DNA from 4 places in the Phytopseudomonas daroniae genome. Region 1 is predicted to be linked to each of the others. Evidence: predicted binding sites of a transcription regulator. Region 1 holds the regulator's gene; each other region holds the start of a gene.
The links. The regulator sigma-54, encoded in region 1, starts transcription at its own class of promoters, with help from an activator protein. The targets are predictions, from matches to a motif close to ANTGGCATNNANNTTGCTNT.
Positions count from the first base shown of each region.

Region 2: the regulator sigma-54 is predicted to act here: its motif matches at 1,900-1,919, upstream of DNK10_RS06055 (flagellar basal body rod protein FlgF).
Region 3: the regulator sigma-54 is predicted to act here: its motif matches at 4,772-4,791, upstream of glnA (glutamate--ammonia ligase).
Region 4: the regulator sigma-54 is predicted to act here: its motif matches at 1,496-1,515, upstream of nirB (nitrite reductase large subunit NirB).

Region 1 is NZ_QJUJ01000001.1:528,907-536,132, forward strand. It holds gene DNK10_RS02590 (KpsF/GutQ family sugar-phosphate isomerase) at 1-183, shown strand, start outside; gene DNK10_RS02595 (KdsC family phosphatase) at 183-704, shown strand; gene lptC (LPS export ABC transporter periplasmic protein LptC) at 714-1,283, shown strand; gene lptA (lipopolysaccharide transport periplasmic protein LptA) at 1,270-1,812, shown strand; gene lptB (LPS export ABC transporter ATP-binding protein) at 1,815-2,540, shown strand; gene DNK10_RS02615 (RNA polymerase factor sigma-54) at 2,714-4,219, shown strand; gene hpf (ribosome hibernation-promoting factor, HPF/YfiA family) at 4,303-4,611, shown strand; gene ptsN (PTS IIA-like nitrogen regulatory protein PtsN) at 4,627-5,091, shown strand; gene rapZ (RNase adapter RapZ) at 5,109-5,966, shown strand; gene DNK10_RS02635 (HPr family phosphocarrier protein) at 5,979-6,251, shown strand; gene DNK10_RS26280 (hypothetical protein) at 6,347-6,478, opposite strand; gene DNK10_RS02640 (superoxide dismutase) at 6,511-7,122, opposite strand; gene DNK10_RS02645 (hypothetical protein) at 7,135-7,226, opposite strand, start outside.
Region 2 is NZ_QJUJ01000002.1:201,965-209,190, reverse strand. It holds gene flgH (flagellar basal body L-ring protein FlgH) at 1-217, opposite strand, end outside; gene flgG (flagellar basal-body rod protein FlgG) at 279-1,064, opposite strand; gene DNK10_RS06055 (flagellar basal body rod protein FlgF) at 1,111-1,851, opposite strand; gene flgE (flagellar hook protein FlgE) at 2,048-3,367, opposite strand; gene DNK10_RS06045 (flagellar hook assembly protein FlgD) at 3,391-4,092, opposite strand; gene flgC (flagellar basal body rod protein FlgC) at 4,109-4,552, opposite strand; gene flgB (flagellar basal body rod protein FlgB) at 4,564-4,974, opposite strand; gene cheR (protein-glutamate O-methyltransferase CheR) at 5,262-6,089, opposite strand; gene DNK10_RS06025 (chemotaxis protein CheV) at 6,196-7,131, opposite strand; gene flgA (flagellar basal body P-ring formation chaperone FlgA) at 7,210-7,226, shown strand, end outside.
Region 3 is NZ_QJUJ01000001.1:771,541-778,766, reverse strand. It holds gene ntrC (nitrogen regulation protein NR(I)) at 1-282, opposite strand, end outside; gene glnL (nitrogen regulation protein NR(II)) at 279-1,364, opposite strand; gene DNK10_RS03685 (DUF4124 domain-containing protein) at 1,812-2,438, opposite strand; gene DNK10_RS03680 (DUF4124 domain-containing protein) at 2,444-2,998, opposite strand; gene glnA (glutamate--ammonia ligase) at 3,272-4,678, opposite strand; gene thiI (tRNA uracil 4-sulfurtransferase ThiI) at 5,009-6,463, shown strand; gene typA (translational GTPase TypA) at 6,636-7,226, shown strand, end outside.
Region 4 is NZ_QJUJ01000001.1:847,464-854,689, forward strand. It holds gene nirB (nitrite reductase large subunit NirB) at 1-1,290, opposite strand, end outside; gene DNK10_RS04030 (hypothetical protein) at 1,688-1,873, opposite strand; gene DNK10_RS04035 (PA4780 family RIO1-like protein kinase) at 1,915-2,802, opposite strand; gene ada (bifunctional DNA-binding transcriptional regulator/O6-methylguanine-DNA methyltransferase Ada) at 2,993-4,036, shown strand; gene DNK10_RS04045 (acetyl-CoA C-acetyltransferase) at 4,090-5,367, opposite strand; gene DNK10_RS04050 (3-oxoacyl-ACP reductase) at 5,525-6,880, shown strand; gene DNK10_RS04055 (MaoC family dehydratase) at 7,064-7,226, shown strand, end outside.

The DNA.
Region 1 (7,226 bases):
GATGCACGCATCGACGACGTCATGACCCCGCACGGCAAAACCGCCCGTGCCGACATGCTCGCCGCCGAGGCCCTGAAGATAATGGAAGACAACAAGATCAGTGCACTGGTCGTGGTGGACACCAGCGGGCGCCCGGTAGGTGCCTTCAACCTTGGCGACCTGTTGCGCGCGGGGGTGATGTGATGAGCGACCTGCTGCAGCGCACGCGCGCAATCAAACTGGCCATCTTCGATGTCGACGGCGTACTCACCGACGGCAAGCTGTACTTTCTCGTCGACGGCAGCGAGTTCAAGACCTTCAATACCCTGGACGGTCAGGGCATCAAGATGCTGATCAACTCGGGCGTACGCACCGCCATCATCAGCGGCCGCAAGACGCCCGTGGTCGAGCGCCGTGCACAGAACCTGGGTATCCAGCACCTGTACCAGGGCCGCGAAGACAAACTCGACGTGCTCGACGAACTGCTCGCCGAACTTGGCCTGAGCTACGAACAAGTGGCTTACCTGGGCGATGACCTGCCGGATCTGCCGGTGATTCGCCGAGTCGGCCTGGGCATGGCGGTAGCCAGTGGCAACGGTTTCGTACGCGAGCATGCCCATGGCGTCACTCAGGCGCGCGGCGGTGAAGGTGCGGCCCGCGAATTCTGCGAACTGATCATGCGCGGCCAGGGCACTCTCGAAGCCGCCCAATCCGCCTACCTCTAGGGCCTGCCGATGCTGCGCAAATTCATCACACCCGCCCTGCTGACCCTTGGTGCCCTGCTGCTGGCCGCCGCCGGCTACTGGAACATCAACCCGGACAGTTTCTCCAGCAGCCCGCAGCATAGCGGCCCGGACAACCCCATCGACTTCTACGCGATCAACGCCCACAGCGTACAGTACCTGCCCGATGGCAAAGTGCAGAGCGACATGACCAGCGATCTGCTCGAACACGTGCAGAGTACCGACGTCACCCTGCTGACCGAGCCCCGCATGAACCTGTTCCGCGGCACCGACTTTCCCTGGAAGGTACGTAGCGCTCGCGGTGAAGTCGGCCCCGATGGTGACGAGGTCGAACTGATCGACCAGGTGCGTGTGGAACGCACGGATGACAAAGGTCGCACCACTATACTCACCACCAGCCGCCTGACCGTATTCCCACAGAAGGAATATGCGCAGACCCAGCAAGCCGTTAGAATCGACGCGGCCAACGGGGTGACCACGGCACAAGGAATGAAAGCGTACTTGAATGACGGCAGGATGCTCCTGCAGTCCAACGTAAGAGGCCAGCATGAGGTTCGTTAAAACCCTCCCCCTACTTCTCAGCCTCGGCGCAACGCTAGGAAGCGCAAGCGCCTGGGCTCTGCCGAGCGACCGCGATCAACCGATCCGCGTGCAGGCCGACAGTGCTGAGCTGGACGACAGACAAGGCGTAGCGGTGTACCGCGGCGACGTCGTCATCACTCAGGGCACCATGAAAATCACTGGCGATACCGTCACCATCACCCAGAACGCGCAGGGTGATGTCGACGTGTTCACGTCGGTGGGCAAGCCTGCCTATTACGAACAGAAACCCTCGGTCGACAAGCAGATCGTCAAGGCTTATGGGCTGACCATCCAGTACTTTGCGGCCAATGAGCGCATCATACTGATCGATCAGGCCAAGGTCGTTCAGGAAGGCAACACCTTCGAAGGCGAGAAGATCGTCTATGACACCCAGCGCCAGATCGTCAACGCGGGCCGTGCCACGGGCACCAATGTGTCGACCCCGCGTCCGCGCATCGACATGGTGATCCAGCCGAAGAATAGACCCGCCGATGGGCAGGGCCAATAACGATGGCCACCCTGAAAGCCCAGCACCTGGCCAAAAGCTATAAAGATCGTCAGGTCGTTCGCGACGTCAGCCTGAGTATCGAAAGCGGGCAGATCGTCGGCCTGCTCGGCCCGAACGGCGCCGGCAAGACCACCTGCTTCTACATGATCGTCGGCCTCGTTCGGGCCGACCAGGGGCGCGTGCTGATCGACGACCTCGACGTCAGCCACCAGCCCATGCATGGCCGCGCTCGCGCCGGTATCGGCTACCTGCCCCAGGAAGCGTCGATCTTCCGCAAGCTCAGCGTGTCCGACAACATCATGGCGATCCTGGAAACGCGCAAGGATCTGAACCGCGCGCAGCGCCTGCAGGAGCTGGACAGCCTGCTGCAGGAATTCCACATCACCCATATCCGCGACAACCTGGGCATGAGCCTGTCGGGCGGTGAGCGCCGCCGCGTGGAAATCGCCCGCGCCCTGGCCACCTCGCCGAAATTCATCCTTCTCGACGAGCCTTTCGCCGGTGTCGACCCGATCTCGGTCGGCGACATCAAACAGATCATTCATCACCTCAAGGCCAAAGGCATTGGCGTGCTGATCACCGACCACAACGTACGCGAAACCCTGGATATCTGCGAAACCGCCTATATCGTCAGCGACGGTCAACTGATCGCCGAAGGTGACTCCGCTGCCATTCTGGCCAACCAGGTGGTCAAGGAAGTCTATCTGGGCCACGAATTCCGCCTGTGATGGATTCCCCCATCGATGAGCGCACCCATGAGCCTGTTACCCTCACGGCATTGCTGCAATGAAATGGTAACAGGCCCTAGGCAAAGCACTCTGATTCAGGCATATAATTTGCTTCCTAGTGGCGCTTTGGCGCCCTGTCGTGGATCGCGCACAGACGCCGGATAAGGTCTGCAATGAAACCATCGCTAGTCCTGAAAATGGGCCAGCAGCTGACGATGACACCGCAGCTGCAACAAGCCATTCGCCTGCTCCAACTGTCGACCCTGGATCTGCAACAGGAGATCCAGGAGGCGCTGGAGTCCAACCCGATGCTCGAGCGTCAGGAAGAAGGCGACGACTTCGACTCGGATCCCATGGCCGACGGCGCGGAAAGTGCCACTGCGAGCGCCACCCAGGAAGAGAAATTTCAGGAACCGACCTTCCAGGAAAACACACAGACCGTCGACAACCTGGAAGAAGGCGAATGGGGCGAGCGCATTCCCAACGAACTACCTGTCGATACCGCCTGGGAAGATGTCTACCAGACCAGCGCCAGCAGCCTGCCGAGCAATGATGATGACGAGTGGGACTTCACCACTCGCACCTCTGCCGGGGAAAGCCTGCAGAGCCACATGCTCTGGCAACTCAACCTGGCACCGATGTCCGACAAGGATCGCCTGATCGCCGTCACGCTGATCGACTGCATCAACGGCCAGGGCTACCTCGAAGAAACCCTCGAGGAAATCACCGACGCCTTCGACCCCGAACTCGATGTCGAGCTCGACGAAGTCGAAGCCGTGCTGCATCGCATCCAGCAATTCGAGCCGTCCGGCATCGCGGCCCGCGACCTGCGCGAATGCCTGCTTCTGCAACTGCGCCAACTGCCGACCAACACGCCCTGGCTGAGCGAAGCCCAACGCCTGACGAGCGATTATCTCGATCTGCTCGGCAGCCGCGACTACAGCCAACTGATGCGCCGCATGAAGCTCAAGGAAGATGAGCTGCGTCCGATCATCGAACTGATCCAGAGCCTCAACCCACGCCCCGGTTCGCAGATCGAATCCAGCGAGCCCGAGTACGTGGTACCTGACGTGATCGTGCGCAAGCACAACGACCGCTGGCTGGTGGAGCTCAATCAGGAAGCCATGCCGCGCCTGCGCGTCAATGCGCAGTATGCAGGTTTCGTCAAACGTGCCGATTCCAGCGCCGACAACACCTTCATGCGTAACCAGCTGCAGGAAGCGCGCTGGTTCATCAAGAGCCTGCAGAGCCGCAACGAGACCCTGATGAAGGTTGCGACGCAGATCGTCGAGCATCAGCGTGGCTTCCTCGACTACGGCGATGAAGCCATGAAGCCTCTGGTGCTGCACGACATCGCTGAAGCGGTAGGCATGCACGAATCGACCATTTCACGCGTCACCACGCAGAAATACATGCACACGCCGCGTGGCATTTACGAGCTGAAATACTTCTTCTCCAGCCACGTCAGCACCTCCGAAGGCGGCGAATGTTCGTCCACCGCGATCCGCGCGATCATCAAGAAACTGGTCGCTGCGGAAAATGCGAAAAAGCCATTGAGCGATAGCAAGATCGCTGGTCTACTGGAAGCACAGGGCATTCAAGTGGCGCGCCGCACAGTCGCCAAGTACCGTGAATCGCTCGGTATAGCGCCTTCGAGCGAACGCAAGCGACTGATGTAAGGTGCCCTTGTAGCAAAGCCCCCAGTGTTCCTGCGGCAGGTTTGAAAGCCTGCCACTCACACACGGCAACAAGGAGAAGCGGTATGCAAGTCAACATCAGTGGACACCAGCTGGATGTGACAGACGCACTACGCAGCTACATCGAAGAAAAGCTCGGGCGTCTCGAGCGACACTTCGACAAGATCACCAATGTGCAGGTCATCCTGGAGGTCGAAAAGCTCAAGCAGAAAGTCGAAGCTACCTTGCATATCGCCGGAGGCGAAGTGGTGGCCAATGCCGAACATGACGACATGTACGCAGCCATCGATCTACTGACCGACAAACTCGACCGCCAACTCATCAAGCACAAGGAAAAACAGCTCGACCGCCAGCAGGGCGCAATGGCCCGCTGACCTCGTCCTTCTCCTATGATCCGACTTGAAAATATCCTGACCCCCGGCCGTTCCCTCGTGAACGTGCCGGGCGGCAGTAAAAAACGCGTACTCGAACAGATAGCCGCCGTGATCGCGCGCGACCTGCCCGATCTCGATGGCCAGACCATCTATGAAAGCCTGATCGCCCGGGAAAAGCTCGGCTCGACCGGCTTCGGCAATGGCATCGCCATTCCCCACTGCCGCCTGCCTGGCTGCAGCACGCCGATCAGTGCCCTGCTGAAGCTGAATATCGCGGTCGATTTCGATGCAATCGATGGTGCGCCTGTCGACTTGCTGTTCGTGCTGCTGGTTCCCGAAGCGGCGACCGATGAGCACCTGGAACTGCTGCGTCAGATCGCCAGCATGTTCGACCGAGAGGATGTCCGCGAGCGGCTTCGCCAGGCTCAAGACAGCGAATCTTTGTACCAGACCGTAGTGAACGTGCAGAACGGTCAATAGCCCTACAGGATGAGCCCATGCGCCTGATCATCGTCAGCGGCCGTTCCGGCTCGGGCAAGAGCACCGCCCTCGACGTGCTCGAGGACAACGGCTTCTATTGCATCGACAACCTGCCTGCCGGCCTGCTTCCCGAGCTGGCCGAACGGGCGTTGCTGCACACCGAGCTGTTGCACCCGCAAGTGGCGGTGTCGATAGACGCACGCAACCTGCCTAGCCAGCTCAAGCGTTTTTCCGAACTGCTCGATGAGGTGCGCGGCCGCAACATCCGTTGCGATGTCCTGTACCTGGATGCCAGCGAAGAAACGCTGCTCAAGCGCTTTTCGGAAACCCGTCGACGTCACCCGCTGACCAACGACCAGCGTTCGCTGGCCGAAGCCATGGCCGACGAAACCAAGCTGCTGAGCCCGATCATCGACCGTGCCGATCTGAAGATCGACACCACCCACCTGAACCTCTATCAACTGCGCGACACACTCAAGCTGCGTCTGCTCAACCAGCCGGAGCCGGGCACCGCCTACCTGATCGAATCCTTCGGTTTCAAGCGCGGGATGCCGGTGGATGCCGACCTGGTGTTCGATGTGCGCTGCCTGCCAAACCCCTACTGGAAGCCTGAGCTGCGCGACTTCACCGGCCTCGAGCAGCCGGTAGAGGAGTACCTGGCAGCCCAGGAGGATGTTCAGGACATGTACCAGGACATCTTCGCCTACCTGCACAAATGGCTGCCGCGCTTCGCTGCCAGCAACCGCTCCTATGTCACCGTTGCGATCGGCTGCACGGGCGGCCATCATCGCTCGGTGTACCTCGCCAATCGCCTGGGGCACGCCCTCAAGCCGCTGCTGAAGAACGTTCAGATCCGCCACCGCGACCTCAGTTAAGGAATTGCCGCGATGCCCGCCTGCGAAATCACCATCATCAACAAGCTCGGCCTGCACGCGCGCGCGGCCGCCAAGTTCGTCGGGGTTGCAGGGCGTTTTCCCTGCCAGGTGAAGATCGGGCGCAGCACTGAAAGCCTTGTCGATGGCAAAAGCATCATGGCGGTGATGATGCTCGCTGCCGGTAAAGGCACCACGGTGCATCTATCTACCGAAGGCGAACGGGATGAAGAGGCGCTGCAGGCGCTGACCGACCTGATCAACGATTACTTCGACGAAGGCGAGTAACAGGGTCGATCACTGTTGCCCAAGCGTGCCTGGCGGGCGCTGCGGATACACGAAGACGCCTAGACGCCTCTATGGCACCCAGCCTGGAAAAGCGCTTAAAGCCAGTTTTGCATACCTTCGCAAACTTTGAGGGCGAGGATTAACCCGCCCCCAAAAAGCAGCATCAAGCCCAATGCATAACGCAACGAGCGGCGGTTGGCCACGATCAGCTCATGCAATGGGCTCATGCGCATCTCGATGTCGCCTCAAAGACAAACCATCAAGCCAGAGCAGCCTGATAGCGGCGAGCGACTTCGGCCCAATCGATGACATTGTAGAAGGCACCGATGTATTCGGGACGACGGTTCTGGTAGCGCAGATAGTAGGCATGCTCCCACACGTCCAGGCCGAGGATCGGCGTATTGCCGTTCATCAGCGGGCTATCCTGGTTACCGGTGCTTTCGACCACCAGTTGCTTCTGCGGCGTCACGCTGAGCCAGGCCCAGCCGCTGCCGAAACGGGTCAGTGCAGCTTTTGTGAAGGCTTCCTTGAAGGCTTCCAAACCACCCAGTTGGCTGTCGATAGCGGCTTTCAGTTCGCCTTGCGGTTCACCACCGCCGCCGGTGCTCATCACCGTCCAGAACAGCGAGTGGTTGGCGTGCCCGCCACCGTTGTTGATCACCGCGCCGCGTTTGTCTTCCGGCACCTCCTTGAGGCGAGTGAGCAGTTCTTCGACCGGCAACTCGGCCAGCGGATTGCCTTCCAGGGCAGCGTTGAGGTTGTTGACGTAGGTCTGGTGGTGCTTGCTATGGTGGATTTCCATGGTTTGCGCATCGATATGCGGTTCCAGGGCATCGTAGGCGTAAGGCAGAGCAGGCAGGCTATACGGCATGGTTTCACTCCTCTAATGGTACTGACGGACGACAGACACTGAGCGTTCTGCCGGTGACGCATCGCCAGGCGTGTTAGCGCCCAGCAATCGATCTGTACGGGGGT
Region 2 (7,226 bases), on a different contig from region 1:
TGGTGATGACATCCCCCACGCGGAAAGCCTTGCGGTCGCCATACAGATTGTTCTCGAAGCCCGACTGGAAGATCGAGCCGTTGTTCTGTGCAGCCGGCAGCGGTGTACGCGGCAGCACCGGCGCGTAATACGGATCGTTAGGCCTGGCGGCAGGCGCCACGCAGCCACTCAGCACTACGCTGCCGAGAATCGAGAACACACACACCAAGCGGTTCATAACCACTACCTCACAGCGTTCAGGCGTATCGAGGGGCGGGCACATGCCCTACCCCGGGGTATTAAAGGGTCTGCGTGATGAAGGACAGCATCTGGTCAGCGGTGGAGATGACCTTGGAGTTCATCTCGTAGGCGCGCTGGGTGGTGATCATGTTGACCATCTCCTCGACGACGCTGACGTTGGAGTTCTCCAGGGTGTTCTGCAGGGTGGTACCCAGGCCGTTGAGGCCGGGAGTGCCCACCTGAGGCGCACCACTGGAAGCCGTTTCCAGGAACAGGTTGTTACCGATCGCTTCCAGGCCTGCCGGGTTGATGAAGTCGGAGATCTGGATGTTGCCGACGATCTGCGGCTGCGGGTTGCCGGTGGTGGTCACCGACGCGGTACCGTCCTCCCCCACAGTGAAGGTGCGCACCTCCGGCGGCAGCACGATGGCAGGCTCCAGAGCGAAGCCTTGCGAGGTGACCACCTGGCCATCCGAGTTCAAGTGGAAGCTGCCGTCACGGCTATAGGACACCGTGCCGTCGGGCATCAACACCTGAAAGAAACCGCGACCATTGATCGCCATGTCCAGTGGCTGCTCGGTGGTCTGCAGGCTGCCAGCAGTAAAAATCTTCTGCGTACCGGTAACACGCACACCGGTGCCGAGTTGCAAACCGGAAGGCAACTGACTGTCCTGGCTGGATTGACCGCCGGGCTGCCGGCGAATCTGATACAGCAGATCCTCGAACTCGGCGCGATCACGCTTGAAGCCCGTGGTGGATACGTTGGCCAGGTTGTTGGAAATGGTCGTCAGGTTCATGTCCTGAGCGGACAGGCCGGTCTTGCTGACCCAAAGTGCCGGAAGCATAGCGTTTCTCCTCGGGCGCCGGATTCATGGCGCCGCGCGTTGGTTATCAGGTCATCTGCAAGACACGCGCCATGGCGGTGTCATTGTCTTCTGCAGTACGCATCATCTTGACCGACAGCTCGAACTGCCGGGACAGCGCCAGGATCGAGGTCATTTCCTCGACCGCATTGACGTTGCTGGATTCGAGAAAACCTGACGTGATTTGCACCGTGGCGTCGGCTTCCGGCGGCTGCTGGCCGGTGTAGCGGATCATGCCGTCGCTGCCCTTCTGCATCTGCTTGAGATCAGGGTTCACCAGCCGCAACCGATCGACCTCGGCCAATACGTTGGGCGCTTCGCCCAGGGCGCGGATGCTGATGGTGCCGTCCTGACCGATCTCGATCTTCTGCTCTGGCGGCACGGCAATCGGCCCCGCATTGCCCATAACCGGCATACCGTTGCCGGTACGCAGCATGCCCATGGCATCGACATTCAGGCTCGCGGTACGCACATAGGCCTCGGTGCCATCGGGCGACTGCACTGCCAACCAGCCCTTGCCGCCGATCGCGACATCCAGATCACGTCCGGTTTCCTGCAGGGAGCCTGGTGTGAAATCGGTACCTGGCCGCTCGCTCATGGCGAATACGCGCGAAGGCTGGGTTTCACCAAAAATCGGCATCGAGCGTGCTTGCTCGAAATCGCGGCGAAAACCGCTGGTGGAGATGTTCGCCAGATTGTTGGCGTGGGCACGCTGGGCCAACGTGTTGTTGTGGGCACCAGTCATGGAGACGTACAGCATCTTGTCCATGTTTCCTCCGAGGTGGGGCAACTCGCCCGCGACTCTGACAAGAGCGTTAAAGCAATTCATGTGCCATTTTCTTAAAAAATAGATAAGCACATGATTTTATTGAGCTTATAAAAACAGAACAGGCTCCCGAAGGAGCCTGTAATTTGTCGTTTGGCGAGTTGTTGCCGCTAGCGGCAACAACTCCCTGACGCGCCTATCAACGCAGGTTGATAATCGTCTGGGAGAGAGTACTTTCCGTCTCGATAGTCTTGGCATTCGCCTGATAATTGCGTTGGGCAACGATCAGGTTGACCAACTCGGCAGTCAGGTCAACATTGGAATCTTCCAACGCTCCAGACGTCAACGAACCCAGGGTGCCGGCACCAGGCGTGCCGATAACCGGCTCACCGGAAGCATAGGACTCCACCCAGTTGGTACCGCCCACCGGGGTCAGCCCCTGCATGTTGGCGAACGTGGCCAGAATGACTTGGCCGATCACCTTGGATTGGCCATTGGTGTAGGTGGCGAACATGCTGCCGTCTGCACCGATGGAGAGTCCGGAGAGCTGACCGGTGGTATAACCGTTCTGTGTCAGAGTGTTGACGGCAAAGGCCGTGTTGGTCTGTGATGAGCCTCGTATGTCCAACTCGACCCCGGTCGCGCTCGCGGCGGCTCCGTTCGTGCCCCAAGTTACCGGATTGGTGGTGCTATCGGTGATGGTCGCGGGCACCCAGTTGTTCAACGAGAATACGCCGTTAATATCGCTGGTCAGCCCTGTCGAGTTTGACGTAGTGCCGACAAGATTTCCTGAAGCATCGAAGTTGACCGTGGCATTGTAAGGAACGGTGCTGGTCGGATCTTCTGGATTACGACCATCGATGGTGACATACATGGTCCAGGAATTGCTGTCAGTATCGCTTTTGACGAAGTACTGCGACATCGTGTGGGAGTTGCCTTGCGAATCGTAGATATCGACCGAAGTAGACCAATTGTAGCTAGAGGTTGCGGAGGGATCGAAAGGCGTAGTGGTGGGCGTTGACGCCGTCGAGTTCAGCGCAACTTTCTGGGTGATCGACGATGTGGCATTAGGCAACTGATTAGAGGCATCGATGACCAGATCCGTTACCACGCCATTGATGATTGCACCATTGGCATCGATACCATAACCCTGCAGCTTATTATTCGAGCTGTCGACGACATAACCGTCCTTATCGGCATGGAACGTACCATTACGGGTATAGGCGCGGGAACCGCCATCGCTTAGCACGAAAAAACCATTACCACTGATGGCCAGATCCAGGCTGTTACCCGTGGATGTGATATTGCCCTGGGTAAATTGCTGAGCGACAGCCGCCGTGACCACACCATTGCCGGTGGCATTGCTGCCAGAACCGAGCATAGAGGTTGCGTATACATCCGCGAACTCGGCGCGTGACGCCTTGAAGCCCGTAGAACCCACGTTGGCAATGTTGTTGCCGGTGACGCTCAAATTTTTGCTTGCGGCATTCAAACCGCTCAAGCCGATATTGAAAGACATCTATCACTCCTCCGGCGAGCCGGTTATTGGCCGATCATCTTGACTTTCGACAACGCGATGCTGCCCAGTCCTGCGAGATTGAGGGTCATTTCCTCAGTATCCTGCCCCAGCGTTACACTACTGACGATAGCGGGCAGGTATGTGGTAAGCGCTGTTTCGGTACCATCAAGGGTGGCGCTGGCTTTGAAGGTATAGGTGCCTGACTCGAGCGCATTACCCTCGTCATCGGTGCCATCCCAGGAAAACTCGACAGTACCTGCGCTTTGCTGCCCCAGGCTGATGGTGCGAACCTTCGAGCCGGAATCATCGTAGACCGCGACGGAGACGCTCGAGCTAGTGGAAGGCAATACAAGCGAGCCATATAAGCCGCCACCGCTCTCGTCCACGCTGACCAAAGCCTGATCCGTTTCCACCAGTACCGAGCGGCCCACCAGTGCTGATGCCTGCAACGCTCGAGACGATTGAAAGCTACTCAGAATCGTATCCATCGAAGCGTTGAGATTCTGCAGACTCTCGACGCTACTGAACTGGGCAAGCTGGGCAACGAACTCGGTATTGCTCTGGGGATCCAGCGGGTTCTGGTTGTTGAGCTGAGTAACCAGCAACTGCAGAAATTCCGTTCCGCCGAGAGAACTTTCGGAATTACTGGTGCTGCTCGTACTGCTACTGGAGCTAGAGCCGGAAAGACCGGACAGTATGGATTCAGACGTGTTGATGGTGCTCATTTATGCCACTCCCGGCTCACTGACCCAAGGTCAGTACACGCTGCATCATCTGCTTGGCAGTATTCATCATTTCCACGTTGGTCTGGAAGGCACGACTGGCGGAGATCATGTCCGCCATTTCCTCGACCACGTTGACGTTGGGGTAATACACGTAGCCCGCTTCATCCGCGGCCGGGTGATTCGGCTCGTAGCGTGGCATCAGACTGCTCTGATCCTCGACGATACCCAGCACCTGCACACCCGCGCCGGCCTGATCCTGATCAGCGAACAACGAACCGTTTTCGCCGCCCTGCGCCTGCTGAAACACGGTGGCGAACACGGGATGACGAGCCCGATAGGTCTGGTCGATGCTCGAGGAGACCGTTTCGGCGTTGGCGATGTTGCTGGAAATGGTATTCAGACGAGTGCTCTGGGCACTCATAGCGGATCCGGCGATGTTGAAAACGCTGGTAAGTGACATATCGGGCTCCTTTATTCGCCACGCAGGGCGCTGACGAGCCCTTTGAATTTGCTGTTGAGAAGCGTGAAGCTGGCCTGGAAGGCCACCGCGTTCTCGGCGTAATTGGCCTGCTCGACCTGAGCATCGACGGTGTTCTGGTCGATCGATGGCGCAGTCGGCGTTCGGTAGGCCAGCGCCGCATCACCCATTGGCACGCCTTCTGCTGCAATGTGCCGGGCATTGGTACGATTGAGCGCCGAATTACCGCTGCCGCTGCTCTTGGCAGCCTGCTGGGCCAGTACGGAGGCGAAATCCAGATCCCGGGCCTTGTAGTTGGGGGTATCGGCGTTAGCCATGTTGTTGGCCAACACCTCCGCACGCTGGGCGCGGAAGCCCAGTGCCTTCTCGTGAATGCCAAGTGCGCTATCGAAGCTGATGCTCATCTCAGGAACCTTTGCCGTGGCGGCTAGCCTGTTTTCGTGCAAATTTCTCAGCAAAGCACGTGCCAATTTATTTTTTATCTTATAAATCAGCCTGATAAGCTAAAAACGAAGAGAACGGCAGGCTCAAGCGGCAAAGCTTTTCCGCCGCTTGGCAAGGCGGGAGCGGCAATTGGACGGAGGCTTGCCGCTTTTCTGACGCTGGGGTGACAGAACACCGTCAAGCGCGACGAGGGAGATAAAATGAAAAACGGGAGGCCCCAGGCCTCCCGTTTTTTCGATCTACTGAATCATTTGGCTTTGTAAATGATGCCTGGACTGCATTGCACCATCTGATAACGCTCAGGCAACCCATTCAGCGCTTCGGAAGCGCCTAGGAACAGATAGCCGCCAGGCTTGAGCATGGCATGAATGCGCGTAAGGATGTCCTTCTTCACTTCGGCGGAGAAGTAGATCAGCACGTTGCGGCAGAACACGATGTCGAACTTGCCGAGGCTGGCGTAGCTGTCCAGCAGGTTCAGCGGACGAAATTCGACACGACTCTTGATCGCCGGCTTCACCACCCAGCGCCCAGGCCCCTTGGGATCGAAATAACGCTGCAGACGCTCCTGGGCAAGACCACGCCCCATCGCCAGGCTGTCGTACTCACCCGACTTGCAGTTATTGAGCATGGTCGGTGACAGATCGGTGGCCACGATCTGCACACCGGCCTTGAGCTGACCAATATTGCTGCGCTCGAACTCATCGATGCTCATCGACAACGAATAAGGCTCCTGCCCCGAAGAACAGGCTGCCGACCAGATACGCAGGCGTTGCCCTGGATAAGCCTTGATAAGCTCGGGCAATACGCGACTCTTGAGCACCTCGAAGGGGTAGGCATCGCGAAACCACAAGGTTTCGTTAGTGGTCATGGCATCGACCACCTGCTCGCGCAGGCCACTGCGCGGCTGATTCTGCATGCGCTGCACCAACTCGCCCAGCGTCTTGATGGCGTTAGTCTCCATCAGCTTGTTCAGCCGACTGGAAACCAGGTACTGCTTATTGCTACCCAGCACGATGCCACAGGCTTTTTCCAGAAAGATCCGGAACTGCTCGAAATCCAAATTACCTGAAGACACTCGCGAAGCCTCGCCCATCTATGAAGTCGAATACGGCAAGCGAGCCAATGCGCGCCTGCCGATCTTGCCGCCAACGCCCGGTCGAAAACCCCGGGCGGCTCATTCGTTATGCCGAGTGATCGCTCAACTTGATTCGTTCGACCACACGGGAAGCCAGATCATCCGGGTGAAATTTCGCCAGAAAATCGTTGGCCCCCACTTTCTTCACCATCGCCTGGTTGAATACACCGGATAGCGAAGTATGCAGGAGAATATGCAATTTCTGCATACGCGGATCGGAGCGAATCGCTGCGGTCAGCGTGTATCCATCCATTTCCGGCATCTCGATGTCGGAGATGAGCATCAGCAGCTCATGCTCCGGCGACTTGCCCTCATCCGCCATCGCCTGCAGGAAACTCAGTGCCTCGCGCCCGTCATTCAACGCAGTCACCTCGACACCCACCGTCTGCAGGCAGCGCATCACCTGCTTACGCGCCACCGACGAATCATCGACGATCAGCACATGCTGGCTGACAGCCCTGGCCTGGGTCTCAACGTCCACCACACCGACGGAAATCACCTCGGAGGTCGGCGCCACTTCGGCGAGAACCTTCTCCACGTCGATGATTTCGACCAGTTTGTCATCCAGATGCGTTACCGCCGTCAGATAGTGGTCGCGCCCGGTGCCCTTGGGTGGTGGGTGGATTTCTTCCCAGTTCATGTTGACGATGCGCTCCACGGAGCGCACCAGGAAGCCCTGCACCTTAGTGTTGTACTCGGTGATGATAACGAAGCTGCCCTGCAGATCACCCAGTGGCCGCCTGCCCGTCGCCATGGACAGATCCAGGATCGGAATGGTACCGCCACGAATGTTCGCCACACCACGAACCACCGGGTTCGATTTGGGCATTACGGTGAGTTTCGGGCATTGCAACACCTCCTTCACCTTGAAGACGTTGATCCCGTACAGCTGTGGGCCATCGAGACGAAACAGCAACAGCTCCAGGCGATTCTGTCCAACCAGCTGAGTACGCTGGTTGACCGAGTCCATCACTCCGGCCATGTACGGCTCCCATGATTCCAGTAACGCATCTGGTTTGGTTAGCGTAGCAGGCGGCACGCGCCTTGCTTCTAATCAGACATGAATGCACAAACGAC
Region 3 (7,226 bases), 240 kb from region 1:
AGACGCCACGGCGCTGTCCAGATCCGAATGGGCGGTCATGATGATCACCGGCAGGCGCGGGTGCATCTCGCGGATTCTGGCCAGCAGCTCCAGGCCGCTGGAGCCGGGCATGCGAATGTCGGAGATGATCACGTCAGGCTGCTGGCGGGTAAGGCGGCCGAGTACACCGTCGGCGCTGTCGAAGCTCTGGGTGCTCATGCCTTCCTGTTGCAGGGCTTTTTCCAGTACCCAGCGGATGGAGCGGTCGTCGTCAACGATCCATACGGTTTCACTGCGGCTCATGTCGGAGTTGCTCCTTGTTCCAGCGGCAGAAAGATCGAGAACACGGTGTTGCCAGGATGGCTCTCGCATTCGATCAGGCCTTGATGCTGACTGATGATGTTCTGGGTGATCGCCAGGCCCAGGCCGGTGCCGTCGGCACGCCCGCTGACCATGGGATAGAAGATGGTTTCCTGCAGTTCCGGCGCGATGCCCGGGCCGTTGTCGATGATCTCGATCTTGGTCACCAGACGGTGGCGAACGTAGCCGATGGTGAACTGCCGCAAGGTGCGCGTGCGCAGGGTGATGCGCCCGGGTCGCAGCTCGGGTTTGGCGCCGATCGCCTGCATGGCGTTACGCACGATATTGAGCACGGCCTGGATCATCTGTTCACGGTCGATGACCAGATCCGGAATGCTCGGGTCGTAGTCGCGCACCAGCAGGATGCTGCCCTGGCTCTCGGCTTCGACCAGGCTGGCGACGCGCTCCAGCACCTCGTGCACGTTGGTGATCGCCAGGGACGGCAGCTTGTTGGAGCCGAGCATGCGATCGACCAGATTACGCAAGCGATCCGATTCTTCGATGATGACGTTGGTGTAATCCTTGAGGCTTTCTTCCGGTAGCTCGCGGGCCAGCAACTGGGCCGCGCCACGGATACCTCCGAGTGGATTCTTGATCTCGTGAGCCAGGCCGCGCACCAGTAGCTTGGTGGTTTCCTGCTTGGATAACTGGGCTTCTTCCTTGGTGATGCGCAGCAAGCGATCACGAGGATGCACTTCGAGCAGCAACATGGTTTCGCCGCGGCTGAGCACCGGGGTGACGGCGTAGTCGACGGTCAGACTCTGTCCGGTCTGGGTGGTCAGCACCGCCTCGCGTTTGTTGAACGGGTGGGCCTCGGCCACTGCCTGGCGTAGAGCGGCCAGGGCTTCGCGGCTTTCCGTGAACAGCTCGCTGATGAACTGACCGTGGCTGCGTTGACCGCTGACCGCCAGGAGCATTTCAGCGGCAGGGTTCATGTACTCCAGGCGCAGATCGGCATTGAGCAGCAGCGTGGCCGTGGTCAGGTTGTCGAGTAGCAGGCGGTGCAGGGAGTCATTGATGATCATTGGGCAGGCTCCGCCGCTCTGGTCGTGGCGTGTCCCCGGGTGAGGCGTGCCGCGACAAGGCTATGGTCGTCCGGCAGCGGGGCGCAGCGTGCTGTGTCTCGTTGCGTGTGTGGGCCAGCCAAAAGTCGTTCCTCGTGCGGTGTTCTGCAGCAGAAGGGCCGGTTGGCATGGCAAACGAGGCGCACCTCGGGCCATCCGGCAGTGCGGGAGAAAATGCAAGAAGCAAACCAAAGCCCTCTAAAGACGCGCGCAAAGGCGCAATAGGCCGGATTTGGCAACTTTTCGGCGCAACGATGAAAACCGCTGTGTGCCAATTTGGGACGAGTATAGAAATCAGTGCGCCGTATCGCACCTTTTTGGTGCGAATTGCTTTGGCGACGAGGCGCGGGCTGGTGTCAGCGCCGTGCCTCGTGCAGCAGGGGCGCGGCGCTGATCGGGCGTGGGGGGTTACAGGAAGGGAAGAATACTGATGATGCCTTTGTCTTCTTCCTTGGGCTTGTCCTTGAGCGGGCATTCCGGTCGCACGCCGTAATCGTCCTTCTTGCAGGGGCGGGCCAGGCGTTTCTGCGCCAGGGAGATGCGTACCATGTGGAAGGGCTGGCTGGGCGTGCGTTCGACGATGATGCCGCCCTCGGTGATGATTTCCACGGCGATCTGATGAGTGCCGCGATCGATATTCTCCAATGGGAACACCGGGCTGCGCCCGGCGGTGCCGACCGGCTGGCCGTCCAGCAGCAGGCGATAGCTGTGGCCTGGGTGCAGCGCCGGGTCACTGCTGGCGGTGACGATCAGGTTGCCGGCGTTGTCGCGGATGGTCGCGTCCGGTTGCGGAATGGTGATCCTCAGCAGCTCGTAACCCAGCAGCGGCATGCTTTGCATGGGTGGCGTCGCCGGCTCGGCGCTACGCGCTGGTGGTGGCTCGATGCGGTTGGAGGGCATTATCTGCAACTGTTTGGCGTTGCCGTCACGAGGGCTGTCGGTGAAGACCCGATTCCCCTCTGCATCCACATAGGTATAAACCTGGGCAAGACTTGGCAGGGCGATCAGCAGCAGACTGAAAAGCAGGGTGCGCATGGCGATCATTTGCTCGGCCGTGGTGGTGGCGGGCGCAGGGCAGGGCTGCTGGTATTGACGCGTTGCACTGTAAAGGTGCGTGTGTCGCTTTGCTGAATCACCTGCTCGCCCTGCATGACGACAACGGCCAGGCTGTGCTCGCCGCGGTCGACCTCGTTCAATTGCAGGCGCGGTACGTTGCTGGGCGAACCATAGGGTTTGCCATCCAGCAACAGGCGTAGGCTATGGCCGGGGCTCAGGCGTGGCTCGATGGTCACGCCCACGGAGAAGGTGCCGTTGTTGGCGCGCAGCGCTTCTTCGCTGGGCAGATCCCGTAGCTCCAGCACGCTATAGGGTGCCTGGGCTGCTTCGCCTTGCGTCTGGCTCGCGGGGTCAGGGGCAGTGGGCGTCGCTGGCGGCTCCACGGTATTGGTCTGCTTCAGCTCGACGTTCTCGGCTTCGACGCCATCCGGTGGCTGATTGGTGAACACCGTGTTGCCGTTGGCATCGGTGTACTTGTAGATCTGTGCGCTGACTGGCAGGGCCAGTATCAGCAGCAGGCAAGCGAGCGTACGGCGCATTGGGCCGGTCTCCCATCTAGGTGATGTCGATAGCCTTGCACCGCCGCGGCGCGCTGGCAAGCACGCTGCGCCGAGGATTTGCACTTGCCCATAAAAATGGCCGGGCATGATTCAAATGTCGCGCCGAAACAGCTCATGACGTGGCCGCCAGAGATGGCGGCAGGCCATAAAAAAAACCTCCCCGGCAAAACCGGGGAGGTTTTCTCGTGCCGCCGTGTGCGCGGCGCAGGTAGCGTAGCCTGGATTAGCCGAAGGCGTAATCCGGGTTTCGGCTTAGACGCTGTAGTACAGGTCGTATTCCAGCGGGTGTACGAAGGTGCGCACTTTGATTTCTTCTTCCGATTTCAGCTCGATGTAGGCATCGATGAAGTCGTCGGAGAATACGCCGCCCTTGGTCAGGAACGCACGGCCCTTGTCCAGCTCTTCCAGGGCTTCTTTCAGGCTGCCGCAAACCTGCGGGATCAGCTTGCCTTCTTCCGGCGGCAGGTCGTACAGGTTCTTGTCCGCTGCATCGCCAGGGTGGATCTTGTTCTGGATACCGTCCAGACCAGCCATCAGCAGTGCTGCGAAGGCCAGGTATGGGTTGGCAGAGGGATCCGGGAAGCGTGCTTCGATGCGGCGGGCTTTCGGGCTGGAAACGTACGGGATACGGATCGAGGCAGAGCGGTTGCGAGCCGAGTAGGCCAGCATGACCGGTGCTTCGAAGCCCGGAACCAGGCGCTTGTACGAGTTGGTCGACGGGTTGGTGAAGCCGTTCAGGGCCTTGCCGTGCTTGATGATGCCGCCGATGAAGTACAGGGCTGTCTCGGACAGGCCGGCATAGCCTTCGCCTGCGAAGGTGTTCTTGCCGTCTTTGGAAACCGAGATGTGTACGTGCATGCCCGAACCGTTGTCGCCATACAGCGGCTTCGGCATGAAAGTGGCGGTTTTGCCGTAGGCATCGGCCACGTTGTGCACGCAGTACTTCAGGGTCTGGGTTTCGTCGGCCTTGGCCACCAGGGTGTTGAACTTCACGCCGATTTCGTTCTGACCGGCAGTCGCCACTTCGTGGTGGTGAACTTCGATGACCAGGCCCATTTCTTCCATGGCATTACACATGGCAGTACGGATTTCGTGGTCGTGGTCGCACGGCGGAACCGGGAAATAACCGCCTTTGACGGCTGGGCGGTGGCCCTTGTTGCCGCCTTCGATGTCGGCGTCGGTGTTCCAGGAGCCTTGTTCGGAGTAGATCTTGAACATGGAACCGGAGATGTCGGACTTGAACTTCACTTCGTCGAAGATGAAGAACTCAGGCTCCGGGCCAACGAATACGGTGTCACCGATACCGGTGCTCTTCAGGTATTCCTCGGCGCGACGGGCGATGGAGCGCGGGTCGCGGTCGTAGCCTTGCATGGTGCTCGGCTCGATGATGTCGCAGACCAGGATCAGGGTCGGCTCTTCGGTGAACGGGTCGAGAACGGCAGTGCTGTCGTCCGGCAGCAGGATCATGTCGGAGGCTTCGATGCCTTTCCAGCCATGGATGGAGGAACCGTCGAACATCTTGCCGACTTCGAAGAATTCGTCGTCCAGGGCATCACGGGCCGGCATGGTCACGTGGTGCTGCTTGCCCTTGGTGTCGGTGAAGCGCAGGTCAACCCACTTCACGTCGTGTTCTTTGATCAGTTGAACAGCCTTAGACATGTTGTCCTCCAGGTGGATAGGGTCTTCTATTGACCCTTCTTTGAGTTCGTGACGCCGGGCAAGATGGTCTGCCAGGACACCCTGCCTCACAAGGGAGCAATTTGCATGCCAGTGCCCCGTGATGGGATCGTGCCCTGAAAACCAGCGCTGACGCGGGTGTCGGTGCATCGACATGGTTCGTCGTGGCTCCTTATTGGTGCGTAATAGCAGAGTTGTGTTCTTTTTTGGTGCGCTCGCGGATTGTTTGAGGATTTTTGATCAAAGCTTGAGCAATTTCCGCTATAATCCGCGCCCCTGTTTTTCAGGCCCTGGTGCCCGACATTTGCTCCCATGAAACTGATCGTCAAAGTCTTCCCGGAAATCACCATCAAGAGCCCGCCGGTTCGCAAGAACTTCATCCGGCAGTTGGCCAAGAACATCCGTGCAGTCACGCGTGATCTCGATCCGCAACTGCAGGTGACCGGTGTCTGGGACAATCTGGAAGTGAAGACCGAGGTCACCGAGCCCAGGTGTCTGCAGGAAATCATCGAACGCCTGAGCTGTGTGCCGGGCATCGTGCATTTTCTGCAGATCGACGAATACCCGCTGGGCGACTTCGACGATATCGTCGAAAAGTGCAAGCTTCATTACGGTGACCTGCTGCCGGGCAAGATCTTTTCGGTGCGCTGCAAGCGCGGTGGCCGGCATTCTTTCTCCTCTATCGATGTCGAGCGTCATGTCGGCAGCCAGTTGCGCCAGCAGTGCGGCGCTGCGGGTATCGATCTGAAGAAGCCAGAGATCGAAGTACGCATCGAGATCCGCGACCAGCGCCTGTTCGTCATTCATCACCAGCATCCGGGGCTGGGCGGTTATCCGCTGGGCTCGCTGGAGCAGACCCTGGTGCTGATGAGCGGCGGCTTCGACTCCACTGTCGCCGCCTACCAGATCATGCGTCGCGGCCTGATGACCCATTTCTGTTTCTTCAACCTCGGCGGCCGTGCCCACGAACTGGGCGTGATGGAAGTCGCCCATTATCTGTGGCAGAAGTACGGCCGCTCGCACCGTGTGCTGTTCATCAGTGTGCCGTTCGAGGAAGTGCTCGGCGAGATTCTCGGCAAGGTCGACAACAGCTACATGGGCGTGACCCTCAAGCGCATGATGCTGCGCGTCGCCAGCCGACTGGCCGAGCGCCTGCAGATCGATGCCCTGGTGACCGGTGAAGCGATCAGCCAGGTATCCAGCCAGACCTTGCCGAACCTTTCGGTGATCGATTCGGTCACCGACAAGCTGGTGCTGCGCCCGCTGATCGCCAGCCACAAGCAGGACATCATCGACACCGCCGAGGCGATCGGTACCGCCGACTTCGCCCGGCACATGCCAGAATACTGCGGCGTGATCTCGGTGAACCCGACTACCAAGGCCAAGCCGCATCGCGTCGTCCATGAAGAAGAGCAGTTCGACATGGCGGTGCTCGAACGAGCGCTGGAGCGGGCGCGCCTGCTGCCGATCGACCGAGTGATCGAAGAGCTGGGCCAGGACATTCAGGTCGAGGAACTGGCCGAGGCACTGCCCAGCCATGTGGTCATCGATATCCGTCACCCGGATCTGGTCGAGGACGAGCCGCTGCAACTGCCTGGCGTCGACGTACAGGCCATGCCGTTCTACGCACTGAACAACCGTTTCAAGGAGCTGGATGCGAGCCGCCAGTACCTCCTTTACTGCGACAAGGGCGTGATGAGCCGTTTGCATGCTCATCACCTGCTGAGCGAGGGGCATGCCAATGTGCGCGTTTATCGTCCGGCATAAAACGCCTGGGCTGAATGGCGGCAGTATCCGCCACCGACCTCCCGACCCGATTCGCGGCGGCATTGTCGCCACACATCGTTAACGAACTGCCTTTATCCTTATCCCGATTTTTCGCGTTGGGCCGCTGAATGCAACTGCTGGGTAGCCCGACCCAACCTACGAGACCACTACTGTGATCGAGAACCTACGTAACATCGCCATCATCGCCCACGTTGACCATGGTAAAACCACTCTGGTCGACAAGCTCCTGCGCCAGTCCGGCACCCTGGAGCGCGGCGAGCTCAACGACGAGCGCGTGATGGACAGCAACGACCAGGAAAAAGAGCGTGGCATCACCATTCTCGCGAAGAACACCGCGATCAACTGGAACGGCTACCACATCAACATCGTCGACACCCCCGGCCACGCCGACTTCGGCGGTGAAGTAGAGCGCGTGATGTCGATGGTCGACTCCGTGCTGCTGCTGGTCGATGCTCAAGACGGCCCGATGCCGCAAACCCGCTTCGTGACCAAGAAGGCTTTCGAAGCCGGCCTGCGTCCGATCGTGGTGATCAACAAGGTCGACCGTCCGGGCGCGCGTCCTGACTGGGTGCTGGATCAGATCTTCGATCTGTTCGACAACCTCGGTGCCACCGAAGAACAGTTGGACTTCAAAGTCGTCTACGCCTCGGCCCTGAACGGCATTGCCGGTCTGGATCACACCGAAATGGCCGAAGACATGACCCCGCTGTACCAGTCCATCGTCGACAACGTTCCGGCTCCG
Region 4 (7,226 bases), 320 kb from region 1:
GCTGTCCGGCAGCGCATCGGCGCCCAGGGTCGGCGCGCCGTCGGAGAGCGGCAGGATCAGGCTGGACGGATCCTGGGGTAGCTTGATGCCGTTCTGGGCGTACTGCAGCAGGGTGTCGTAGTAACTGTTGTCGCCGACCAGCACCGCGCCGATGACGTGCTGGCCATCCGCCGAGACCACCAGGCGGCGGTAGCTGGCATTGGCTTCGTCGATGTAGCGGTAGCTCTTGGCACCTGGCGTGGCGGCGTGGGCATCGCCGATGGAGCCGACGTCGACGCCAAGCAGCTTGAGCTTGGTCGACATGTCGGCGCCGGTGAACTGTTCATGGGCCTGACCCGCAAGCAGCGCGGCGACATTGCGGGCCATCGAGTAGCCCGGCGCGACCAGGCCGAAGACCATGCCATTCCAGGATGCGCATTCGCCGATGGCGAAGATCGCCGGGTCGCTGGTACGGCAATCGTTATCGACCACCACGCCACCGCGCGGCGCTATCTCCAGGCCGGCGGCGCGGCCAAGGGCGTCCTGCGGGCGAATACCGGCGGAAAACACGATCAGGTCGGTTTCCAGATACTCACATTTACCATCAGCGCCATCGCTGAATTTCATGCGGTAGGCGTATTCCTCACCGATGACGATCTCCTGGGTGGCGCGCGACAGGTGCACGCCCACACCAAGGGCCTCGATGCGCGCCCGCAGCGCGTCGCCACCGTCGGCATCCAACTGCACTGGCATCAGCCGTGGTGCGAACTCCACCACGTGGGCTTCCAGGCCAAGGGACTTGAGGGCGTTGGCCGCTTCCAGGCCGAGCAAGCCGCCGCCGACCACCACGCCACGCCGGGCGCTGGCTGCTGCGGCGCGAATACCATCGAGATCGTCCAGAGTACGGTAGACCAGGCGCGAATTGCCCTCGGCGCCAGGAATCGGCGGTACGAAAGGGTAGGAACCGGTGGCCAGCACCAGGCGGTCGTAGTGGCGGCGGCCGTGGGCGGTGACGACCTCCTGGGCCTCACGGTCGATCTCCAGCACCTGTTCGCCCAAGTGCAGGTGCACGCCATGACGGGCGTACAGGTCAGGCTCGCCAAGGGCCAGGGCTTCGGCGTCCTTGCCGGAGAAATACTCGGACAGGTGCACGCGGTCATAAGCGCGCTGGCGCTCTTCGCCATACACGTGCACCTGATAGCGCTGCAGGGCGCCGCTGGCGATCAACTGTTCCACACAGTGGTGGCCGACCATGCCGTTGCCGATGACGATCAGGCTCTCGCGCTTGATCGATGTGACGATGGAGTTCATAGCCTGCCCTCTGTCTGCTGCGCTATCACGGGTTTCTGCAACGCAAAAAAAAGACGCCTGGAGCTGCTAGCAGCTTCAGGCGTCTTTGCCTTGGATTCAGTCATGTAGTTTTGGGTGGATGGCGGGCTACGCTGCCCAGGCTCATCGCCCCAGCAGCCGAAGCGGCCAGGGCACCTGCAGGGTTATGGCAGGTCACGCAGAATGGATAGCAGGTTGCATGCCAACGCCTGGATAAACGCTAGAGCGCAGGAGTGGCGAGGCTTTCAGGCAGGCGAATAGAAGATACGCAGCATGAAATACAGGAATGCAGCGAACCAAAATGAAGCATATCGCCCCTCAAATCACCGTTTCGGGGCATACCGCAATTCCCAACACGGCAGCATGTGGCTCTGATCGATCAGGCATAGAATCCGTTCACGCTCACCAGCCAGAGCCAAGCGTTGACCGTAAGATGCGACAAGGCGGAAGCGGCCTGTCGTAGGGTGGACGACGCTTTATCCGTCCACCGCTCTGCAATCGCGATGGTGGATGAAAAGAGCGTCATCCACCCTACGTCTGCTTCCGCCTTTTTGCGGTCGTACATGAAACATCTGCAGGCGATGCGGGCAGATCGTGAACAGGTTCCTAGCGCTCCCAGGGTGGCGGCGGTTCCTGATCCTTGGGTTCGTCCTCGGCGTTGAGCACTGCCTGACGACGCGCTTCATCGGCCAGGGCGGCCTTGATCTCGCGCATCACCGCATCGACGTCGGCATCTTCCTCGGGGTCGTCGAACTCGCCGGTCAGCACGCTATCGGGGGTCAGCTTGCCGTCCTCGTACAGCGCCCACATTTCCTTGGCGTACTTGCTGAACCTGAGCTCCGGCGCGAACTGGCCGAAATAGGCGGCCATGTTGCCGACGTCACGTTCGAGCATCTTGAACGCGTGGTTGTTGCCCGCCGCGTCCACCGCCTGGGGCAGATCGATGATCACCGGGCCTTCGGGGCCGAGCAGCACGTTGAATTCCGACAGGTCGCCATGCACCAGGCCGGCGCAGAGCATCTTGACGATCTCGTCGATCATGAAAGCATGGAATTCGCGGGCGTCCTCGGGGTGCAGGTCGACGTCGTTGAGCCGCGGCGCCACACCACCCTCGCCGTCGGTGACCAGCTCCATGAGCAGCACACCTTCGAGAAAGTCGTAGGGTTTGGGCACCCGAACCCCGGCATTGGCCAGGCGAAACAGGGCCGCCACCTCGGCATTCTGCCAGGCGTCTTCCTGGCCTTTGCGACCATATTTGGAGCCTTTGGCCATGGCCCGTGCGTCACGGCTGTTGCGTACCTTGCGACCTTCCTGATACTCGGCGGCCTGGCGGAAACCACGCTTGTTGGCCTCCTTGTAGACCTTGGCGCAGCGCAACTCGTTACCGCAACGCACGACATAGACCGCTGCTTCCTTGCCGCTCATCAAAGGGCGAATCACCTCGTCCACCAGGCCGTCCTCGACCAAGGGCTCAATGCGTTTTGGCGTCTTCATCAGCTTTTATCGTTGTTCCTCAGTGGCCTATGCGGCCCTTTTATACGGCAATCCTGAGGCAGCGCCCAGTCTCTGCCGTAATTCACCGCGTTCGTCGCTTCAAAAGCGCGATTCGGATTGGCTATGGCTCGATCAGAGCCGACAATCTTTCCATCGTCTAAACGCGAACCACCCATCCCAGGAGTTGACCATGCTCGATCAGACAGGTTGCTGGCAGGCCGTGTGCGACCGCGACGCCACGCAGGATGGTCACTTCGTCTTCGCCGTGCGTTCGACCGGCATCTATTGCCGCCCCAGTTGCCCGGCCCGCCGGCCGCGCCGCGAGAACGTCAGTTTCCACGCGGATAGCGCGGCAGCCGAAGCGGCGGGCTATCGCCCCTGCAAACGCTGCACACCCCAAGGCCCCAGCCCGGCCGAACAGCTCGATGCACTGGTTACCGCAGCCTGCCGCCTGCTCGACGAAACCGACAAGCCACTGACCCTGGATCGGCTTGCCGCGCGCATCGGTCTGTCGCCCTCGCATTTGGCAAGGGCCTTCAAGGCGCGCACCGGGATGACGCCAAAGGTCTGGGTCAGCACCCGTCAGCGTGAGCGCCTGGAACAGGCACTACCCCAGGCAGACTCGGTGCTCGATGCAGCGCTGGCCAGCGGTTATTCCGGCACACGAGCGCTCTACGAACAAACAGACGGATTGAGTCCGGCCAGAAGACGTCAGGGCGCTGCGGGAGAAATGCTGCGCATCGCCGTTGCCCCCTGCGCGCTCGGCTACCTGCTGCTGGCGAGCAGCGACAACGGCCTGTGCGCCTTGCTGTTCGGCGAGTCCGAAGCGGCGGTGGAAACGGAGCTGCGCCAGCGCTTCCCGGCAGCGACGTTGCAACGCAATGACGCGGTGCTGCAGGATTGGTTGCATGAGGTGCTGACGCAGATCGAGGAGCCGACTCGCGCAGCCAACCTGCCGCTGGATCTACGTGGCACGGCGTTTCAGCAACGAGTATGGCAGGCCCTGCGAACCATCCCCATGGGGCAGACGCGCACTTACGGACAACTGGCCGCCACTCTCGGCAGCCACCCACGAGCCATCGCCCGAGCCTGCGCCAGCAATCCCCTGGGCCTGCTGGTGCCCTGTCATCGCGTCACCGCAGCCGACGGCAGCCTGGGCGGCTACCGTTGGGGCGTGGCGCGCAAGGCGGCATTGCTCAAGGCCGAAGCCGGGACGACCAGCCTCGAAGATTGATCCTGTACCTAGGGGCCATTGGTGGAACGATGAAGCGGGTTCCACCCTACGAGTCACCGCTCAAGAATCGCGGTAACGCCCTGGCCGCCAGCGGCGCAGATGGAGATCAACCCGCGACCCTCGCCCGCAACGGATAGCAGCTTGGCCAGGTTGGCGACGATCCGCCCGCCGGTGGCGGCGAACGGATGGCCGGCGGCCAGCGAGCTGCCCTTGATGTTGAGCCTGGCCCTGTCGATGGTGCCCAGCGGCTGCTCCAGCCCCAGCCGCGTGCGGCAATAGTCGGCGTCCTCCCAGGCCTTGAGGGTACAGAGCACCTGGGCAGCGAAGGCTTCATGAATTTCGTAATAGTCGAAGTCCTGCAGGGTCAGGCCGTTACGCGCCAAGAGCCGGGGCACGGCATACACCGGCGCCATCAGCAGACCCTCGTTGCCTTTGACGAAGTCCACCGCCGCCGCCTCGCCATCGCGCCAGTAGGCAAGAATCGGCAAGCCGCGGGCCTTGGCCCACTCTTCGCTGGCGAGCAGCACCAGGGACGCACCATCGGTCAGCGGCGTCGAGTTGGCGGCGGTCAAGGTGCCGCGTTCGCCGCGCTCGAACACCGGCTTGAGGGTGGCCAGCTTGGCCAGGTCGATATCGGGACGCAGGTTCTCGTCGCGAGTCAGGCCGAGAAACGGAGTGAGCAGATCGTCCTGCCAGCCTTCGGCATAGGCGGCAGCGAGTTTGCGATGGCTCTCCACCGCCAACTGATCCTGTTCGTCACGGGGGATGGCCCAGTGCTGCGCCATCAGCTCGCAATGCTGGCCCATGGACAAACCGGTGCGCGGCTCACCATTGCGTGGCAGCGACGGCGCCAGGTGCCGCGGACGTATCTGCAACAGCGCCTTGATCTTGTCGCCGGTACGCTTGCTGCGATTGGCTTGTAACAGGATCTTGCGCAACCCCTCATTGACGCCAATCGGTGCATCCGAGGTGGTGTCCACGCCACCGGCGATGCCGCTTTCTATCTGCCCCAGGGCGATCTTGTTGGCGACCAGCAACGCGGCCTCCAGCCCAGTACCGCAAGCTTGCTGCAGGTCGTAGGCCGGCGTCTGGGGCGACAGGCGCGAGCCGAGCACACATTCTCGGGTCAGGTTGAAATCCCGCGAGTGCTTGAGCACGGCGCCCGCGACCACCTCGCCGAGGCGCTCGCCATGCAGGTTGTAGCGCTCGATCAGGCCTTCCAGGGCACTGGTGAGCATGGCCTGATTACTTGCGGTGGCATACACGCTATTGGAGCGGGCGAAGGGAATGCGGTTGCCGCCAACGATGGCGACCCGGCGCGGCAGGCTCATATACGGCTCCTTGCGGGTAGTATGGCTCGGTACTTTAACGCGGTTGATCGCCGCATTGGCTGCTCAACCGGCTGCTGGCGTCACCCTGTCGATGCATGAAACGAGCGATGGCGTACAGTGGTCAATACCTTTGAGTTTCAGCCCTGGAGTCTGTTCCATGTCCGATCGCTACCTCAACTTCGCCAATACGCCAACCGGACGCCGCCTGGTCGGCGCGCTCGGCCTGCCCGCACCGCTGCCCCTGGAACGCTGGGTGGCGGGCCGCAACCGGCCCCTGGAAGGCGCATTGCTGATCGGCGGTGACGGCGAGCTGGGCGCAACAGTGGCGAGCTTCGCCACCCGTCTGACCGACGAACATTTCTCCGCCCGCGATGACCAGCTCGGCCTGCCACGCTGGACAGCCGAGCACGGCCCCAAGCTCAAGGGCCTGGTGTTCGATGCCAGCAGCCTGAGCCGCTTCGAGGAGCTGGACGCCCTGCGTCAGTTCTTCCAGCCAGCCTTCAAAGGCCTCGACCGCTGCCCGCACGTCGTCGTGCTCGGCCGCGCACCGCAGACCCTCGACGATCCCCAGACCGCCAGCGTGCAGCGGGCCCTGGAAGGTTTCACTCGCTCGCTGGCCAAGGAAATCCGCCGGGGCGGCACCGTGCAGTTGCTGCATGTCGATCAGGGCGCCGAAAACCAGCTCGAAGGCGCGCTACGTTTTCTGCTTTCGCCTAAAAGTGCCTATGTGTCGGCCCAGGTGCTGCGCCTGCAGCCCTGCGCCCAGTTGGTCAGTGACTGGACGCGCCCGCTGGCCGGCAAAACGGCCCTTGTGACTGGCGCCAGCCGTGGCATCGGTGCAGCCATCGCGGAAACCCTGGCCCGGGACGGCGCCGAAGTACTGTTGCTGGATGTGCCACAAGCCAAGGACGCGCTCGATGCTCTCGCCTCACGCCTTGGCGGGCGTAGTCTGGCCCTGGATATCTGCGCCGAGGACGCGCCCGGCAAACTGGTCGAGGCGTTGCCCGAGGGTGTGGATATCGTCGTGCACAACGCCGGCATCACCCGCGACAAGACCCTGGCAAAGATGAGTGAAGGACTCTGGGAGTCGGTGATCGACGTCAACCTGCGCGCGCCACAGCAGCTCACCGAGGCCCTGCTACAGGCTGGTACCTTGCGTGACAACGGCCGCGTGGTGCTGATCGCTTCGCTCAGCGGCATCGCTGGCAACGTCGGGCAGACCAACTACGCGACCAGCAAGGCCGGGCTGATCGGCCTCGCCCAGAGCTGGGCGCCGAAGCTGGCCGAGCGCGGCATCAGCATCAACGCCGTGGCACCGGGTTTTATCGAAACCCAGATGACAGCCGCCATGCCCTTCACCATTCGCGAAGCCGGCCGGCGCATGAACGCCATGAATCAGGGCGGCCTGCCCCAGGATGTCGCCGAGACCGTGGCCTGGTTCGCCCAGCCGGGCTCAGGCGCAGTCAGCGGCCAGGTATTGCGAGTGTGCGGGCAGAGCCTGCTGGGCGCTTGAGCACAAGCCGCCGCGATCGCTTTCCAGCGGGCGATCGCGGCGGCGAAACTCCACTGGCGTTTCGCCGCCCCTGCGCCGCCGGGGCGCGGCCGATCACTTGCGCAACGGGCACCAATGCGCGCTGGCTAATGTCCTAAATCTCGACGAGAGTACGCTGAACCTCATTCTGCACCGGAGCGCACGATGGCAACCGAATGGCTCGATCTGCACACCCCACCGTCCCTGCCCGGCTTGCTCCTGCGCGCCGCGCTGCGTCGCGGCATCACCGGCAAAGTGCTGCCGCACCAAGGGCTGCGCTGCTCGGTCACTGTCGACACCAACCATCTGGCTCGCTACCGCAAGCTGT